2 regions of the Pseudomonas sp. JL23 genome follow, and region 1 is predicted to be linked to the other one. Evidence: riboswitches for the same ligand, from Rfam matches in the RefSeq annotation. Region 1 holds a riboswitch; the other holds the start of a gene.
What was found. Region 1 has a riboswitch for cobalamin ahead of cobO (cob(I)yrinic acid a,c-diamide adenosyltransferase). Riboswitches for the same ligand answer to the same signal wherever they lie in the genome.

Region 1 (9,125 bases):
CAGCGGCACAATGCGGTCACCAGGGTGCTCTTGCCTGCGTCGGAAGTGGTGCCTTGCACCATCAGAGTGGTCATGAAGAGTGTCCGTTGAATTCAGTCAGGGCGCTGGCGATACGCTGCCAGTCGCGCTCATCGGCGGGCAGGCCAAAACGCAGGCTGTCGGTATGGCTGTCCCCCGTGGAAAACAGTCGCAGCAGAATCCCGCGACGGGCGCAAAACTCATGCAGAGCCTTGGCCCGGGGCGTGCGCACCCATTGAAACAAGGCGCAGCCACCCTGGGGTTGCAGGCCATGCTCGCTCAGCAGCTCGAACAGCCGGGTACCCGCCTGTTCGCAACGCTGACGTTGCTGCAACTGGGCGGCGCGGTCTTGCAGGCAGACCCGCCCAAGCTCCCGGGTCGGGCCGCTGACCGCCCAAGGCCCGATCTGGACCTCAAGTTGTTTAAGTAACGATGCTTGAGCCATGACAAAGCCCAGTCGTACGCCGGCTAGGCCGAAGAACTTGCCGAAGGAGCGCAGCACGATCAAGCCGCTGCGATCAGCCTCGGCCACCAGGCTCGATTCGGGGGTCACGTCCATAAAGGCCTCGTCCACCACCAGCCAGCCGCCGCGCTCGGCCAGACGCGAGTGCCATTCGAGCAACAATTGCGGGGCCAGCTTCAAGCCGGTAGGGTTGTTCGGGTTGACCACCACCAACACATCCAGATGCTCGATGAAGTAATCGACCTCTTCCTCCATCAGCTCACGGACCAGGAAGCCGCCATTGCGCCATGCCTCGGCGTGCTCGGCATAACAAGGCGACAACACACCGACCCGGCCCGCCCGACGCAAACGCGGCAGGGCCTGGATCGCCGCCTGGCTGCCCGGCACCGGCAGCAGTTGCGCAGTGCCGTAATAGCCCGCAGCCGCGGCTTCCAGCCCGTCATGATTCTCCGGCAGGCGCGCCCAGGCTCGCAGCGCAATCGGCGGGACTTCGAACGGCCAGGGCGCCAGGCCCGTGGACAAGTCCAGCCACTCGGTCTCAGCGATACCGTAGTGTTGCGCCGCAGCCCTCAGACGCCCGCCGTGCTCAAGCATAGAATTCCGTTCCCAGGCATAAGATCAATAACCACAACCAGACACCGCGCTGTACCAACTGCCAGCCTCGCTCGATGGAGTCAGGGCTGGCCGCTAGGCCTCGGCCCAGTTGCGGTCGCTGATGCAGCTCGCCGTGATAAATCGCCGCACCACCCAATTCGACGCCAAGCGCGCCCGCGCCCGCCGCCATCACCGGCCCGGCATTGGGGCTGTCCCACAGCGGCGCCTGGGTCTTCCAGCAGTGCATGGCCAGGCGCGTCTTACCCAGCAGCGCGTAGGTCAAAGCCACCAGGCGCGCCGGAATATAGTTGAGGACGTCGTCGATTTTTGCCGCAGCCCAACCAAAACGTTCGAACCGCGCATTGCGATAACCCCACATGGCATCCAGGGTATTGCTCAGGCGATACAGCACGACGCCCGGCGCACCGGCCACGACAAACCAGAATATCGCAGCAAATACCGCATCGCTGCCGTTTTCCAGTACCGACTCAGTGGCCGCCCGGGCCACTTCGGTGGCGTCCAGTTCGTCGGTCTGGCGGCTGACCAGATAACCGACCCGCTGGCGCGCCGTGTCCAGTTCATTGGCGCGCAGAGCCTGAGCCACCGGCTCGACGTGCTCGCCAAGGCTGCGCAGGCCAAGGGCGCAATACAGTGCCAGCACCTCGACCAACCAGCCGATATAGGGCAGCCAGCTCAGGGCCGTGGCCACCAGGGTGATCGGCACCACAGCGATAAACCAGGCGGTCACACCATGGCTGCGCCAGCCGCGCCCGGCAGCATTGAAGCGCTTTTCGATACGCTCGGCGAAACGGCCGAACGCCACCAGCGGGTGCGACCGTTTCGGCTCGCCGAGCAGCGCATCCAGAGCCACCCCGGCGATGCTCAGCAGCGCCACACTCATTGACTCACTCCCCATTGATTCTCAAATAGCAGCTCGCTCAGCGGACGCTCCTGCGCCCAGCCTTCGAGTACCAGCATCGGCGCCGGATAAAACTCGGTCACCGGCCCCAGGCACAGAATCGCCAAAGGCTTGGCCCCGGCGGGCATATTCAGCAGCGTCGCCAGCGCCTCGGGATCGAACAGCGATACCCAACCCATGCCCAGACCTTCGGCACGGGCGGCGAGCCACAGATTCTGGATCGCGCAGGACAATGACGCCATGTCCATCTCCGGCAGGGTCCGTCGACCGAAGATATAGCGCTCGCGGCCGTCCATCAGCGCGGCGACCAGGACCTCGGCGCAATCGTTGATACCCTCGACCTTGAGCTTCATGAAGTCATCAGCCCGTTCGCCCAGAGCCTCGGCGGTGCGAATTCGCTCCTCCTCGACCTGAACCTGCATCTGCCGACGTAACTCGGGATCGCTGATGCGGATAAAGCGCCAAGGCTGCATCAGGCCGACACTGGGGGCCTGATGCGCCGCCTGCAGTAAACGACCAAGCAACTCGGGTGCCACAGTGCCACCACTGAAGTGACGCATATCCCGCCGCTCGGCAATGGCGCGGTACACCGCTGCCCGTTCTTCGGTGCTGAACGCCTGGTCACTCATGGTCGGAAAAGCGCCGCAACCGCCTGAGGATGTGAGGGAAAGTAAAAGTGCACGTAGGACGCAGTCAGGCGCCCCAGACGATAGACGGCCTCGGCACCGCGTCCACCGTTGGGGCTGACGCCACGGGCAATCGGCTGCAACTCGGTGCTGGTCAGGGAGTGGTGATAGGTGTGCCCACGCAGCAAGCCTTCCGGCAGCTCCACCGCCTGCAAGGCCAGGGCAGCCAGACGCTTCTGCATCACAGCCTCCCCGCCCAGCAATCCGACCAGTTCAGCGCGCTGGCCCTCGACATCGGTCAGGGCATCGAGCAGATAAAGCATCCCGCCGCATTCAGCGAGCAACGGTTTACCCGCAGCATGATGGGTGCGGATGGCCGCCAGCATCGGCGCGTTGGCCCCCAGGGTCAGGTGATGCAGTTCCGGATAACCGCCAGGCAGATACAGGCTGTCGGCCTCGGGCAACTGTTGATCACGAATCGGCGAGAAGAACAGCAACTCGGCGCCCATGGCCCGCAGCAGGTCCAGATTGGCGCCATAGAGGAAGGCAAAGGCTTCGTCATGGGCCACGGCAATCCGTACGCCCATCAGCCACGACTCCACTGCGCTGCTGTGCGGCGCAGCAAAGGTCACGGCGGGCGGCAATGCCACTTCGCAAGTACTGGCCAGCGCTTCGGCGGCGGCATCAAGACGCGCATCCAGATCATTCAATTCGCTGGCCTGCACCAGCCCAAGGTGGCGACTGGGCAGCTCGATACCGGTTTCCCGGGACAAGGCGCCATACCAACGCAGGCCTTCGGTCAGGCTGCCTTCGAGCAATTGCGCGTGGCGCACCGTGCCCACGCGGTTGGCCAGGACTCCGGCAAATGGCAGGTCCGGCTGATAACGCGCCAATCCCAGGGCCAGGGCGCCAAAGGTCTGGGCCATGGCGGTGCCGTCGATCACCCCCAACACCGGAACACCGAAGTGCCGGGCCAGGTCGGCGCTGGACGGCGTGCCGTCGAACAGCCCCATCACCCCTTCGATCAGGATCAGGTCGGCTTCGCCCGCTGCTTCCCAGAGCAGGCGGCGGCTTTCCTCGGCGCCGACCATCCACAGGTCGAGCTGATAGACCGGCGCACCGCTGGCGCGCTCGAGAATCATCGGGTCGAGAAAGTCCGGGCCGCATTTGAACACACGAACCTTGCGCCCCTGATTACGGTGCAGGCGCGCCAGGGCGGCGGTGACCGTGGTCTTGCCCTGGCCGGAGGCCGGTGCGGCAATCAGCACGGCCGGGCATTGCCGGTTCATAACGCTGCACTCACAGTTCGATGCCTTTTTGCGCACGGATGCCTGCCTGGAAGGCGTGCTTGACCACGGCAATCTCGGACACGGTATCGGACAGATCGATCAATTCCTGTTTGGCGCCGCGGCCGGTCACGATCACGTGCTGCATCGGTGGGCGGGCCTGCAAGTCACTGAGCACTTGCTCCAGGTCCAGATAGCCGTGCTTGAGGGCGATATTCAGTTCATCCAGCACTACCAGGCCAATGGCCGGGTCGCTGAGCATTTCCCGGGACACGGCCCAGGCGGCTTCGGCGGCGGCGATATCGCGCTGGCGATCCTGGGTTTCCCAGGTGAAGCCCTCGCCCATAACGTGGAAACGCACTTGCTCGGGGAAGCGTCGATAGAACAGCTCCTCACCGGTGCTGTTGCGGCCCTTGATGAACTGCACCACGCCGCAGTGCATATCGTGGCCCATGGCCCGGGCGAGCATGCCGAAAGCCGAGCTGCTCTTGCCCTTGCCATTGCCGGTCAACACCAACAACAGGCCGCATTCATTGGGTGAGCTGGCAATGCGCTCGTCCATCACCGCTTTTTTGCGCTGCATGCGCGCCAGGTGGCGTTCGTCACGTTCAGGGGATTCGTTCATCTCGGCTCTCCGCTCGAGGACACGTGAAAGCACAAGGCAGGCGCAGCAATCGGCGGCACGGCACCGATGCAGGACATCGCCCGCCGCGATGCCATTGATTGAATCAGGCCGGTCTCCGGGCTCATGAGCGGCGCGTGCCGAGGCACGCCCGACGCCACGCCTTCCCATGCGTTCGCACAGTGGCACTCCATAGCGTCTTGACTCATTTACCGTTGCGGGGGCAGCGCCGGGATCTGACCGGCTTCCCTGTTTCACTCAATTGCTGAGCACCTGAAACAAGTCGCGAAGGGTAGAGGGTTGGGGTAACAGCGTCAATGAATGCAAGACGGGTTGAACCCTCACGGAACCTGTCCCTCTACTCTTCATTGGATACTGCCCGTCACGGAGATTGTTCATGTTCAAAATCAGACCTCAGTACGCTGTTCTGTTACTGCTGGCAGGAGGTCTTGCGGCCTGCGGCGAGTCGTCGACCTTGCAGGTCAGCGACGGCACCGGTGCCTCGCCGAAACTGCCGGAGCCGAACAAGACCCTGATCCCCACCGTGAATATCGCCCCCGCCGTGGGCTGGCCGAATGGCGGCAAGCCCACGGCGGCAGCGGGCACCCAGGTTGCGGCCTTCGCCCAGGGCCTGGATCATCCCCGCTGGTTGTATGTGTTGCCCAATGGCGATGTACTGGTGGCCGAAACCAACGCACCGCCCAAGCCGGACGACAGCAAGGGCATTCGCGGATGGGTGATGAAGAAAGTCATGGGCAAGGCCGGGGCTGGCGTGCCCAGCGCCAACCGCATCACCCTGCTGCGTGACGCCGATCACGATGGCGTGGCGGAAACCCGCAAGGTGTTTCTCGACCATCTCAATTCACCGTTTGGCATGACGCTGATCGGCAATGACCTGTACGTCGCCGATACTGATCGTCTGATCCGCTTCCCCTATCAGGAAGGCCAGACCTCAATCAGTGCCGCCCCGGTCAAAGTGGTCGATCTGCCAGCCGGGACCATCAATCATCACTGGACCAAAAACGTCATTGCCAGCAAGGACGGCAGCAAGCTGTACGTCACCGTGGGCTCCAACAGCAATGTCGGTGAAAACGGCCTGGCCGCCGAAGAAGGCCGCGCGGCGATCTGGGAAGTGGATGCCGCCACCGGCGCCCACCGCATCTTCGCTTCCGGTCTGCGCAACCCCAACGGCATGGATTGGGAGCCGAGCAGCGGCAAGCTGTGGACCTCGGTCAACGAGCGCGACGAGATCGGCAGCGACCTGGTGCCGGACTACGTGACCTCGGTACAGGACGGTGCTTTCTATGGCTGGCCCTTCAGCTACTACGGCCAGCATGTGGACGCGCGAGTCGATCCACAGAATCCCGCCCTGGTCGCCAAGGCCATCGCCCCGGATTACGCCGTCGGCCCCCATACGGCATCGTTGGGCATGGTCTTCACCGACGGAAAATCCCTGCCCGCGCCCTTCACTCAGGGCCTGTTGGTCAGCCAGCATGGCTCATGGAACCGCAAGCCCCACAGTGGCTATAAGGTGATCTTCGTGCCCTTTACCGACGGCAAACCCAGCGGTGCGCCGGTTGACCTGCTGACGGGCTTCCTCAATCAGGACGAGAAAGCACAAGGCCGCCCGGTGGGCATCGTCAACGACAATAAAGGCGGGGTGTTGGTGGCGGATGATGTGGGGAATGTGATTTGGCGGGTGACTGCCAAGTAGTTATTAGTTGCGAGCTGCTAGCTACGAGCTAGAAGCTTTTTGCTGGTAGCTCGAAGCTCATAGCTCATCGCTCGCAACTTCAATTCTGCATCTGCGCCAAATGCTCAGGCTGAATAACCCGCTTGGCATTCAGATAAGCCTTCTGCCAGTAAGGCTTGTCCAGGCTGTCGAGCTTGACCGTGCCGCCGGTCTGCGGGGCATGCACGAAGCGGCCTTCGCCGACGTAGATCCCGGCATGGCTGACCTGGCTGCCGCCGCCCGTGGCGAAAAACACCAGGTCGCCGGATTGCAGTTGGGCGCGATCGACATCCGGCGCGCGCATCACCACCAGGTCACGGGTCGAGCGTGGCAGGGCAATACCGGCGGCATCACGATAGACGTAACCGATCAGGCCGCTGCAATCGAATCCGGAATCGGGCGTGTTGCCACCCCAGCGATAAGGCGTACCGACCAGGCCAAGGGCACGGAACAGGACATCTTCGGCAGCGGGAGGAGTTTGCGAGGGTGCAACGAGAACCGGACGCTGAACGATCCGGGGCTGCGGCGGTGGCGCGCTGGCGCAGGCACCGAGCAAGGCTGCTAGGGAGATGACCGCCAGGCGTACCGTTATCGACATAAACAACAACCTGCTGGATGCGGCTTATCTTGCCGAGGCTCAATCAATAAGGCGCGCTATAGCGCGCCCAGGGATTTCAAGGGTGACGGCGTTGGATTGTAGTCGAACTCATGGCAGTCGTCTGCTCAGGCGCAGAAGGCGGGGCCATGGCCAAGGCACGCTTGGCTTCGATAAAGGTCTTGCTCCAGTACACATCGTCGAGGCTGTCGACACGCACACCACCGCTGCGGCGGCTGCTGGAGTGGATGAACTGATCATCACCCAGATAGATCCCGGCGTGGCTGACACGACCGCGGCCGGCAGTGCTGAAGAACAGCAGGTCGCCTGGCTTTAGGTCATTGCGCTTAACCAGCGGAGCGTCAATGTTGATCATTTCGCGCGAGGAGCGCGGCAGGCTCATGCCAGCCTGTTCGCGGAACAGGTAGCCAATGAAACCACTGCAATCGAAACCCGAACTGGTCGAAGTACCGCCGAAACGGTAGCGAGTACCGATCAACGACTTGCCGCGCTCAAGGATGCTGTCAGCCAGGGCTGGCAACTGATAAGGCTTTTGTTCGGCAAACTGAGCCAGTTCGGCTTCAGTGGCCAGCTCGTCCTGAAGAACCGAGCCGTCAGCGCGATCTGCGCGATGGCCGGAGGACTGAGCGGTAACCGGGGTCTGGTACTGCTGTTGCGACGTCGGCATGTTGGCCGAACAGCCGAAGAGCAGTGAGACGAGTGCGAGAGGCACGAGGGGTGCAAAGCGATTTAGCATGGGCACGACCGTGGCTGTGAATTTAAGAAGCCGCGACTATGCCCTCTATCGTTGTGATTTGCAAATTCAATCGACTTATATGTGACTTATCAATTGATCCATGACATGTACCGCGCGGCACTTTAAAAACGCATCCATTTGCGCACTGTGATCGGTGCTCACCGGATTGATTTCCGCCGTAAAACCACCGGATACCCGCGTGCGCAGCATGGGTTCATGGATATACGGGAAGCTCGCTGTGGTGCCGATGCTCAGCACCATATCGAAGCCCAGGGTCATCTGCTCCTGCAAAGTCGCCAGCGCCTCCCGGGGTAACATTTCCTCAAACAAAACGACCGGTGGTCGCAAAACGCCATGACAGCGTTTGCACAGTGGCGGCAGCGGTTGTCGCAGGTGCTCGCTCAACTGCGGGTCATGGGCGCCGCAGGATTGGCAGAACAATGGCGCCAGCTGGCCATGAATCTCGATCAGGCGCTCCGGCGGGCTGCCCGCCGCCCGATGATAGCCATCGACGTTCTGGGTCAGCACCCAGCAATCGGGTTTCATGCGCTGTAACTGAGCGATGGCGTAGTGGGCTGCGTTGGCCTCACCGCCGAGACAGGCTCGGCCCAATTCGGCGATGTACTTCCAGCACAGGGCTGGATCGCGGCGCAGCATCGGCCCGGACAAGGCCATTTCGATGGGCAGGCCGTCGGCCGTCTCGCCGTTGTACAGCCCCCCAACACCGCGATAGGTGGGCAGACCGGAATCAGCGGACAGTCCGGCACCGGTAATGATCAAGATGCGGCGGGCATGACGCAAGGCAGCAGCGACCTGCAACACCAGCGCCGGATCTACCACCCGAGGGTCTCTTTAAGGAAGGGAATGGTCAGCTTGCGCTTTTCCTGCAACGAGGCCTGATCAAGGCGTTCGAGCAAATCGAACAACGCGCTCATGCTGCGGGTGCCACGAGTCAGGATGAAATGCCCGACTTCATCAGTCAGGTGCAGACCACGGCGCGAGGCACGCAGCTGCAGGGCACGCAATTTGTCTTCATCGGACAGGGCGCGCATCTGGAACACCAGGGCCATGGTCAGGCGCGACTTGAGATCCGCCAGCTTGACCGGCAACTCCCTGGGCGACTGGGACGCCGCGATCAGCAGGCGACGACCGCTGTCACGCAGGCGATTGAACAGGTGGAACAGCGCTTCTTCCCACTCCGGCTTGCCAACCACCACTTGCAGGTCGTCGATGCACACCAGCTCGTATTGTTCGAGATGATCGAACAATTCGACGCCCTGCTCGATAACCTGCGCCATGGGCAGATACACCGCCGGTTCACCCAACTGCTCGAAACGCAGGCAGGCCGCCTGCAACAGATGCGTACGCCCTACCCCGTCCTTACCCCAGAGGTAAATCAGACTTTCGGTCCATCCGGCATCGGCTTCACACAGCCGCTCGACGTAGCCGAGGGCCGCAGCATTGGCGCCAGGATAGTAATTGATGAAGGTGGCGTCATCACGCAGACGCACAC
Region 2 (9,125 bases), 2.4 Mb from region 1:
GGTGTGTCGTGGGCAGATTGCCACGGACGTGATTCGCGACCAGTTCTGGGTGCTGTTTCAGGAACCGGCCCATGACCGCTACGTATTCGATGCCGCCTACCGCAGCAAGGCCACGCCCCTGCTGGCCATGCCGGGGCAGAACGATGACGTCGGCAGCGTCCTGGGCCTGTGGCGCGATTATCGGGACAAGCGCAATGAATACGAAGACCTGCGCCGCGACGCCTACGCGCAGATGCCGCCGCCGAGTTGGTCGACCCTGTGGGCGGGCAATGACAACGCGCTGCTGACAGTCTTCCGCCATTTCGACAGTGCCTCTGTGAACAAGGGCCTGATTGGCGATGTACCGCAGTCGCTATGGTTGTTCGACTATCCGCTGCTGGAGCGCACCTATTACCAGTTGGCGGTGAATTTTGACGTGTACGGGAACGTCTCCCATCAGGCGCAGACCCGTCTGTATTTCGACCTGATCCGCAACGGTGCCGAGGTCAACTTCCTGCGCCTGATGCCTGCCGACAAGCGCGACGAAATCCTTGCCGACTGGTATCAGGAAGGCGGCAAATTCAAGATGTGGCTGGATTACCAGAAGATCGACGACGACAAGCCCACCGGCATGCAGCTCGATCCTAAGGACCCCAAGCGCGATTTTGCCCTTGAGTTGGTACAGCGCGCCGGAACCCTGGATGCCGCGCCCGATCCGATCAATCGTTGTACTGGCGATTGCGCGCGGTCCGGTATCAGCGACAGCTTCAAGCAGGTCGAGCAGGTGCTCAGTCGTCTGGCTTCGCGTCCCGCCGCAGGTCTGAAGGTGATCGATTACCTGCCGGAAGCAACCATGCTGCGTATCGAAGACAGCAGCGGCAAGCGGGTGATGTACAGCATGCTGCGCAACCGGGCCCACAGTAACGTGGCGTTCCTGCTGGGCGAGTCGTCACGCTACCAGCCGGGCCTGGACACATTGACTATCTATCCGGGGGTGATCAGCAGCTACCCGAACTTCATGTTCAACGTCCCGGCTGGTGAGGTCCCGGCCTTTGTCGAGGCCATGCAGAAGGTACGGCATCAGCCGGAGTTCGACCGGATCGTCGAGCGCTGGGGTATACGCCGCAGCCATCCGCTGTTCTGGAACTACTTCCATGACCTGGACCGCTATATCCGCGAGACCGAGCCACGGGAGGCGGGCGTGCTGGATATGAACAGGTATGAAAATCTTTAGGCGTCGGAATGTGGGACCGGCTTTAGCCGGGAAGGCATTTTCTGATCAAGAACATGTAGCGGGTGCACCGGCCCTTTCCCGGCTGAAGCCGGTCCCACAGGTCATTGCTGATCATAAAGCGGGGGCTATCAGCATGAGGAATGGGAAGGCTGAGAATCATTCCTGACAAAAATACTAGGACTTTGTGTGGCGCAGACGTTTGGCGTAGACTTGTGCCAAGTCTGCGAGGAATTTTTATGACCGCTATTACTATCACCGACGCTGCCCACGACTACCTGGCTGATCTGCTGCAAAAGCAGAATACCCCCGGTATCGGCATCCGCGTATTCATCACCCAGCCTGGCACCCAGTACGCTGAAACCTGCATTGCCTACTGCAAGCCCGGCGAAGAAAAGTCTGACGACAAGGCCATTGGCCTGAAAAGCTTTACTGCCTGGATCGATGGTTTCAGCGAGGCTTTCCTCGATGACGCCGTCGTCGACTACGCCACCGACCGCATGGGCGGCCAGCTGACTATCAAGGCACCGAACGCCAAAGTACCGATGGTCAACGCCGACAGCCCGATCAACGAGCGCATCAATTACTACCTGCAAACCGAGATCAATCCGGGCCTGGCCAGTCATGGCGGTCAGGTCACGTTGATCGACGTGGTTGAAGAGGGCGAGGCCAACGTTGCCGTTCTGCAATTCGGCGGTGGCTGCCAGGGCTGCGGTCAGGCTGACGTGACCCTGCGTGAAGGCATCGAGCGCACCCTGCTCGAGCGCATCCCGGAGCTGACCGGCGTGCGCGACGTGACCGACCATACGCAGAAAGAAAACGCTTACTACTAAGGCGTTCTCAGCTCGTAAAAACACCCCGCTAGAGTTGTTCTTTAGCGGGGTGTTTTGTTTTTGCAAACCGACAAAAAAGCAGGTGGGCATCTGTGGGACCGGCTTTAGCCGGGAATACGCCTTCCCGGCTGAAGCCGGTCCCACAGGGGAAATGCATTGATTAGGCTCGTGTTATTTATGGCCTATAGAGATGCGCATGCCCCGCCCGATACAGCGATGACTCACTGAAACTGTCGTTGGCCAGCACCCGGCCGACGATGATCAGTGCCGTACGGCGAAAGCCTTTGGCCTGAACTTTGTCATGGATATCCGCCAGGGTGCCGCTCACCCAGTCTTGATCCGGCCAGCTGGCGCGATGGACCACCGCGATTGGGCAGTCGCTGCCGTAGTGCGGCGTCAGTTCGGCGACGATCTTGCCCAGATGCTGCACCCCCAAGTGAATCGCCATGGTTGCCTTGTGTTGCGCCAGGCTGGCCAGTTCTTCGCCTGCAGGCATTGCGGTCTTGTCGGCGTAGCGGGTCAGAATCACGCTTTGCGAGATATCCGGCAGGGTCAGTTCGCTGCCCAACAGCGCCGCGCAGGCAGCCGTGGCGGTGACACCGGGGATGATCTCGAATGGAATTTCCAGCTCGCGCAGATAGCGAATCTGCTCGCCAATGGCGCCATACAGGCTAGGGTCGCCGGAGTGCACGCGAGCGACATCCCGGCCCTGTGCATGAGCGGATTTCATCACCTCGATGATCTGTTCCAGATGCAATTCGGCGCTATTGACCACTTGAGTGGCCTGATGCCCCTCGAGCACGGCTGTCGGGACCAGTGATCCGGCGTAAATAATCACCGGGCAACTGCTGATCAGACGCTGGCCCTTGACCGTGATCAGTTCCGGATCGCCGGGGCCTGCGCCAATGAAAAAAACGGTCATGGGCTCTCCGGATGAGCAGTGCTGCCGGCCAGGGCAAAGGTGGCTTCGGCGTTGTTCTGGCGCTTGATCAGCAGCCCGGTATTGCCGCCGCCCAGTTGTACCGCCAGGGCCAGGGCCGCGCTTTCGGCCACGCCCCAGCAGCCGGTACTGTCGAAAGACGCCTGGGAGCGATGGCTGAGCTGGCGCTCGAACGCCGACAGGTGCAGGGCATTGAACAAGACCAGGGGTTTTTCCAGGCGCTCGGCCAGTTCCAGCAGGCCGGGCTCGGCGCGTTTGTGCTCGATGGAGGTCAGGGCGTCGATGGCCGACAGGTCCGTGCCGAAGGCCTCAAGCTGTTGTTCGATCAGTTCCAGCAGTGTGTCGGTGGAGCAGCCGCTTTTGCAGCCGAGGCCAATCACCAGGGTGGGTGCGGGTGGATTCACGATAGCGTCCTCGATCGTCAGGCAGGCCGGGAGGAGACCATGCTGCGCCTTGTATCGTCAATTTCGAGGTGACAGGCGCCAGACATTGACCTGCCGCCGACCACTGCGTAGCCTTGCCGGTTCGAGGTTCCCTGACATGGCCTGCAAACGGCGGTCAGGGCTAAGAAGGGAACGCGGTGCTACTCCGCGGCTGCCCCCGCAACTGTAAACGGTCATATTCATCGCATAGCCACTGCGCAAGCGGGAAGGCGCGCTGAATGCCCGTCGCAACGCAAGCGACGCGCCGCCGTAAGCCAGGAGACCTGCCTCGCGAAATTCTCACTACAACCGGGCGGGGTGATCCGGTGGCGAATCGAACCACGCGCGCAGGCCGTCGGTTCTCGTCCTGCTTGCCCGCCGCTTTGCCAAAGGGCATCCGATGAAAACACTGGCCAAACTCCCCGTCACCATCGTCACCGGCTTCCTTGGCTCGGGCAAGACCACCCTGTTGCGGCACATGCTCGATAATGCCGAAGGGCGTCGCATTGCCGTGATCGTCAATGAATTCGGCGAGCTGGGCATCGACGGCGAAATCCTCAAGCAATGCAGCATCGGTTGCACCGAAGAAGAAGCCAATGGCCGCGTCTACGAGCTGGCCAACGGCTGCCTGTGCTGCACCGTGCAGGAAGAGTTCTTCCCGGTGATGCGCGAGCTGGTAGCCCGTCGCGGCGACCTGGACCATATCCTCATCGAAACCTCGGGCCTGGCCCTGCCCAAGCCCCTGGTGCAAGCCTTCCAGTGGCCGGAAATTCGCAACGCCTGCACCGTCGACGCGGTGATTACCGTGGTCGACAGCCCGGCTGTGCTGGCCGGCACCTTTGCCGCCTTCCCGGATCAGGTCGATGCCCAGCGCAAGCTTGATCCGAACCTGGATCACGAATCGCCACTGCACGAGCTGTTCGCCGACCAACTGGCCAGCGCCGACCTGGTGATTCTCAACAAGGCCGACATGATCGACGCCGAAGGCCTGGCTGCGGTGCGTGCCGAGGTCTCGCAAGAGCTGCCGCCAGCAGTCAAGGTTATCGAAGCCAGCAGCGGGCGCCTGCCGCTCAACGTTTTGCTGGGCCTGGAAGCCGAATCCGAAGTGCATATCGACGGGCGCAAGACTCACCACGATCATCACGAAGGCGACGACCATGACGATCACGACCATGACGCCTTCGATTCGATCTCGATCAAGCTGCCCGAGGCCAACGAAGCGCAGCTGCTGGCGGCCCTGAACCAACTGGTGGTGCAGCACGGCATTCTGCGGGTCAAGGGCTTCGCAGCCATTCCCGGCAAGCCGATGCGCCTGCTGATCCAGGGCGTGGGTACCCGTTTCGACAAGCATTTCGACCGTGCCTGGGCTGCTGACGAAGAGCGCGCGACCCATCTGGTGCTGATCGGCCAGGAACTGGATGCCGTGGTCCTCGAAGCCGCCTTGCGCGCTGCCATCGCAGGCTGACCCATGCACCTGCTGAGAACCCAGCCCGGCGGCTTTGTCCCCGATGACAGCATTGCCGACCTGGGCCAGACCCCGGCCGAGCTGGTGATTCTCTGCAGCGGCGATTCCCATCTGGCGCTGCTGGCGGAAACCGCGCAGCAGCTGCCCGACGACTACCCGAGCCTGCGCCTGGCCAACCCGATGCAGGTGCAGAATCACGCATCCGTCGACCTGTATGTTGATGAGGTGCTGCGCCACGCCAAGGTGATCCTGATTTCCCTGCACGGCGGCGTCGGCTACTGGCGTTACGGCGTCGAGCGTCTGGTGGAGCTGGCGGGGCGCGGTGTGCAGGTGATCATGGTGCCTGGCGACGACCGTCCGGACCCGGAACTCAGCGACCTGAGCACCGTACCCGCCGCCGATTCCGAACGCCTCTGGCACTTCCTGCGCCAGGGCGGTCGACACAATGCCTTGCAGCTGTATCAATTCATGGCCAGTCGCTGGTTGGGCCGTGATTATCCCTGGTCCGAACCGGTCAGCCTGCCGCGCACGGCGATCTACCATCCGCGTCTCGGCAGTGCCGAGTTGGCGGACTGGCAGCGTGACTGGCAGGCCGATCAGCCGGTGGTGGGCCTGTTGTTCTACCGCTCCCACCTGCAGGCGGCCAACACGGCGTTTATCGACGTGTTCTGCCAGCGCTTGCAGGCCCAGGGCCTCAATCCGCTGCCCATGGCCGTGGCCAGTCTCAAGGAACCGGGCTGCCTGAGCGTGGTGGAGGATTTGCTGGATCAGGTCGACGCCGAATTGATCCTCAATACCACTGGTTTCGCCCAGTCCAGCCCCGAGGCGCCGCATCTGCGGCCGTTCCGCCGCAATATCCCGGTGATCCAGGCCATCTGCGCCCAGGACAACGAAACAGCGTGGGCGGCCAGTGAGCAGGGCCTGGGTCCACGGGACTTGGCCATGCACATTGCCCTGCCGGAACTGGACGGGCGCATCATCAGCCGACCGATCAGCTTCAAGGACCTGGCCTGGCGCAGTGAGCGCAGCCAGAGCGACGTGGTCTGCTACCGCGCGCAACCGGAGCGCATGGATTTTGTCGCCGAACTGGCGCGGCGCTGGATTCTGCTCGGGCGCCTGAACAATGCGGACAAGCGCGTTGCCCTCATTTTGGCCAATTACCCGACCCGGGATGGCCGTATCGGTAACGGTGTTGGCCTGGACACCCCGGCCGCAGCGCTGAATATCCTGCGGGCCTTGCAGGCCGGAGGTTATCCCCTGGCAACGGAGTTGCCCGCGTCGGGCACCGAGCTGATCCAGCAACTGCTGGGCGGAGTCAGCAACGATCTGGACAATCTCGATCAGCGGCCCTGCCATCAGAGCATGGCCCTGGATGAATACCTGACCCGGTTCAACGCGCTGCCCGAGGCCAACCGCCTTGCCGTGACCGAGCGCTGGGGCGGTCCCGAGGCCGATCCGATGTTTCGCAGTGGGCGCATGATGATTGCCGGGCTGCGCTTTGGCCTGACTTTCGTCGGCATTCAACCGGCCCGGGGTTATCAGGTCGATGCCAGCGCGGTCTATCACGACCCGGACCTGGTGCCGCCCCACGGTTACCTGGCGTTCTACTTCTGGCTGCGCAAGGCCTATGGCGCCCACGCGCTGATTCACGTCGGCAAACACGGCAATCTGGAGTGGTTGCCGGGCAAGGGCGTCGGCCTGTCTGAGCAGTGCTGGCCGGACGCGATTCTCGGTGCGATGCCCAATATCTATCCCTTCATCGTCAACGATCCAGGGGAGGGTGCCCAGGCCAAGCGCCGCACCCAGGCGGTCATTATCGATCACCTGATGCCGCCCCTGACTCGCGCCGAGACCTACGGCCCGCTGCGCGATCTGGAGCTGCTGGCCGACGAGTACTACGACGCGCAACTGCTCGACCCGCGTCGCGCCCAGGAGCTGCAACGGGACATCCTCAAACTGGTGCGCGACAGCCATCTGGACCGCGAACTGGCATTGGACGACAACCTCGACGATCAGGCTGATGCGGCGATCTGGCTGCCGCGCCTGGACACTTACCTGTGCGACCTCAAGGAATCGCAGATTCGTGACGGCCTGCATGTGTTCGGCGAGTCGCCCGGCGGCCGTCTGCGCATCGATACCTTGCTGGCCTTGCTACGCATTCCCCGTGGCGATGGCCGTGGCGCCCAGTCGAGTTTGCTGCGGGCATTGGCCAAGGCCTTCGAGCTGGGCTTCGATCCTCTGGATTGCGAGCTGGCCGAAGCCTGGACAGGCCCGCGTCCGCAAGCGCTGCTGGCTGTCACGGATCAGGTCTGGCGCAGCGCCGGAGATACCCGCGAACGTCTGGAGCTGTTTGCCAGTGCCCTGATCGAGCGGGTGCTGTTGCAGCACGACTTGAACGATTTGCCGGCGCATGACGACCTGCGCCTGATTTTGCAGAGCCTGCGTGAACAAGTGGCACCGCGTCTGGACGCCTGCGGTCCGGCGGAGATGCAGAGCCTGCTGGATGCCCTGAGCGGCCGTTTCGTCCCGGCCGGGCCCAGCGGTGCGCCGAGTCGCGGGCGTCTGGATGTGCTGCCCACCGGGCGCAATTTCTTCTCCGTGGACGTGCGCAACTTGCCCACCACCACGGCCTGGCGCATCGGTTTCCAGTCGGCCAACCTGCTGCTGGAGCGGCATCTGCAGGATCATGGCGATTACCTGCGCCAGCTCGGCCTGTCGGTCTGGGGCACGGCGACCATGCGCACCGGCGGCGATGACATTGCCCAGGCCATGGCCCTGATGGGCGTGCGGCCGGTATGGGCCACGGGCAGCCAGCGGGTCGATGATTTCGAAATTCTGCCGCTGAGCCTGCTGGATCGGCCGCGTGTGGACGTGACATTGCGGGTCTCGGGTTTCTTCCGCGATGCCTTCGCCAACCTGATCCGCCTGTTCGACGCGGCGGTGCAGGCGGTGGCGGCCCTGGATGAACCGGATGACATGAACCCCCTGGCCGCCAGGGTGCGCGAAGAACGTTGTAGCCTGCAAGCCGACGGGCTCAGCGCCGATGACGCGGTGCGACAGGCCGGTTGGCGCATCTTTGGGGCCAAGCCGGGCGCCTATGGCGCGGGCGTGCAGAACGCTATCGACGGGCGCCTGTGGCAGAGCCGCGAGGATCTGGCCGAGGTTTATTTGAACTGGGGCGCCTATGCCTATGGCGCCGCCGATGACGGTACACCGGCCCGCGAGGGCTTTGCCCGACGCCTGTCCCAGGTCCAGGCGGTGCTGCAGAATCAGGACAACCGCGAGCATGACCTGCTCGATTCCAACGATTACTACCAGTTCCAGGGCGGCATGCTGGCGGCGGTGGAGAGTCTGAGCGGGCACAAAGTCGCCAGTTATCACGGTGACAACAGCCAGCCGGACCTGCCGAAAGTACGTACTCTCAAGGAAGAGCTGAACCGCGTCATACGTTCGCGGGCAGCCAATCCCAAGTGGATCGAAGGGGTCAAGCGCCATGGCTACAAGGGTGCGTTCGAGATGGCAGCGACGGTGGATTTCCTGTTTGCCTTCGACGCCACCACCGAGCTGATCGATGATCACCAATACGCGCTGCTGGCCGATGCTTACTTGCTGGATGATTCGACCCGAGAGTTCATTCGCCAGCATAACCCCGACGCCCTGCGCGACATGACCGAACGCATGCTCGAAGCCCAGCAGCGCGGGCTCTGGCAGGAGCCGGGGGATTATCGGGAAGCGCTGGAAAACCTGCTGCTGGATATAGAAGAGAACTGATGACAAGCATTGCCGACATCCCGCATTTTCCGTTGGCCGCCGTGGTCGGTGCCGATGAGCTGAAACTGGCGCTGTGCCTGACCGCCATCGACCCGAAGATCGGCGGTGTGCTGATCGAAGGGCCACGGGGCATGGCCAAGTCGACCCTGGCCCGGGGCCTGGCCGATCTGCTGGCCAGCGGGCAGTTCGTCACCTTGCCCCTGGGCGCCACCGAGGAGCGACTGGTCGGTACTCTCGATCTGGACGCGGCCCTGGGCGAGGGGCGGGCGCAGTTCTCGCCGGGCGTACTGGCCAAGGCCGATGGCGGCGTGCTGTATGTGGATGAGGTCAATCTGCTGGCCGATCATCTGGTCGATCTGCTCCTTGATGTGGCCGCCAGCGGCGTCAATCTGGTGGAGCGCGACGGCATCTCCCACCATCACTCGGCGCGCTTCGTGCTGATCGGCACCATGAACCCGGAAGAGGGCGAGTTGCGCCCGCAGTT

Region 2: linked by a shared signal. The riboswitch ahead of cobW (cobalamin biosynthesis protein CobW) and the one ahead of cobO (cob(I)yrinic acid a,c-diamide adenosyltransferase) in region 1 are both predicted to bind cobalamin.

Annotation. Positions count from the first base shown of each region.
Region 1 is NZ_CM167795.1:1,594,409-1,603,533, reverse strand. Features, by position in the region: gene AC1Z24_RS07515 (cobyric acid synthase) at 1-74, opposite strand, end outside; gene cobD (threonine-phosphate decarboxylase CobD) at 71-1,075, opposite strand; gene cbiB (adenosylcobinamide-phosphate synthase CbiB) at 1,068-1,976, opposite strand; gene bluB (5,6-dimethylbenzimidazole synthase) at 1,973-2,623, opposite strand; gene AC1Z24_RS07495 (cobyrinic acid a,c-diamide synthase CobB) at 2,620-3,909, opposite strand; gene cobO (cob(I)yrinic acid a,c-diamide adenosyltransferase) at 3,920-4,531, opposite strand; cobalamin riboswitch at 4,621-4,820, opposite strand; gene AC1Z24_RS07485 (PQQ-dependent sugar dehydrogenase) at 4,926-6,242, shown strand; gene AC1Z24_RS07480 (C40 family peptidase) at 6,322-6,858, opposite strand; gene AC1Z24_RS07475 (C40 family peptidase) at 6,935-7,612, opposite strand; gene AC1Z24_RS07470 (NAD-dependent deacylase) at 7,688-8,452, opposite strand; gene hda (DnaA regulatory inactivator Hda) at 8,446-9,125, opposite strand, start outside.
Region 2 is NZ_CM167795.1:3,987,260-3,996,384, reverse strand. Features, by position in the region: gene AC1Z24_RS18495 (fatty acid cis/trans isomerase) at 1-1,213, shown strand, start outside; gene nfuA (Fe-S biogenesis protein NfuA) at 1,450-2,043, shown strand; gene cobM (precorrin-4 C(11)-methyltransferase) at 2,219-2,965, opposite strand; gene AC1Z24_RS18480 (cobalamin biosynthesis protein) at 2,962-3,387, opposite strand; cobalamin riboswitch at 3,495-3,711, shown strand; gene cobW (cobalamin biosynthesis protein CobW) at 3,806-4,870, shown strand; gene cobN (cobaltochelatase subunit CobN) at 4,874-8,641, shown strand; gene AC1Z24_RS18465 (magnesium chelatase ATPase subunit I) at 8,641-9,125, shown strand, end outside.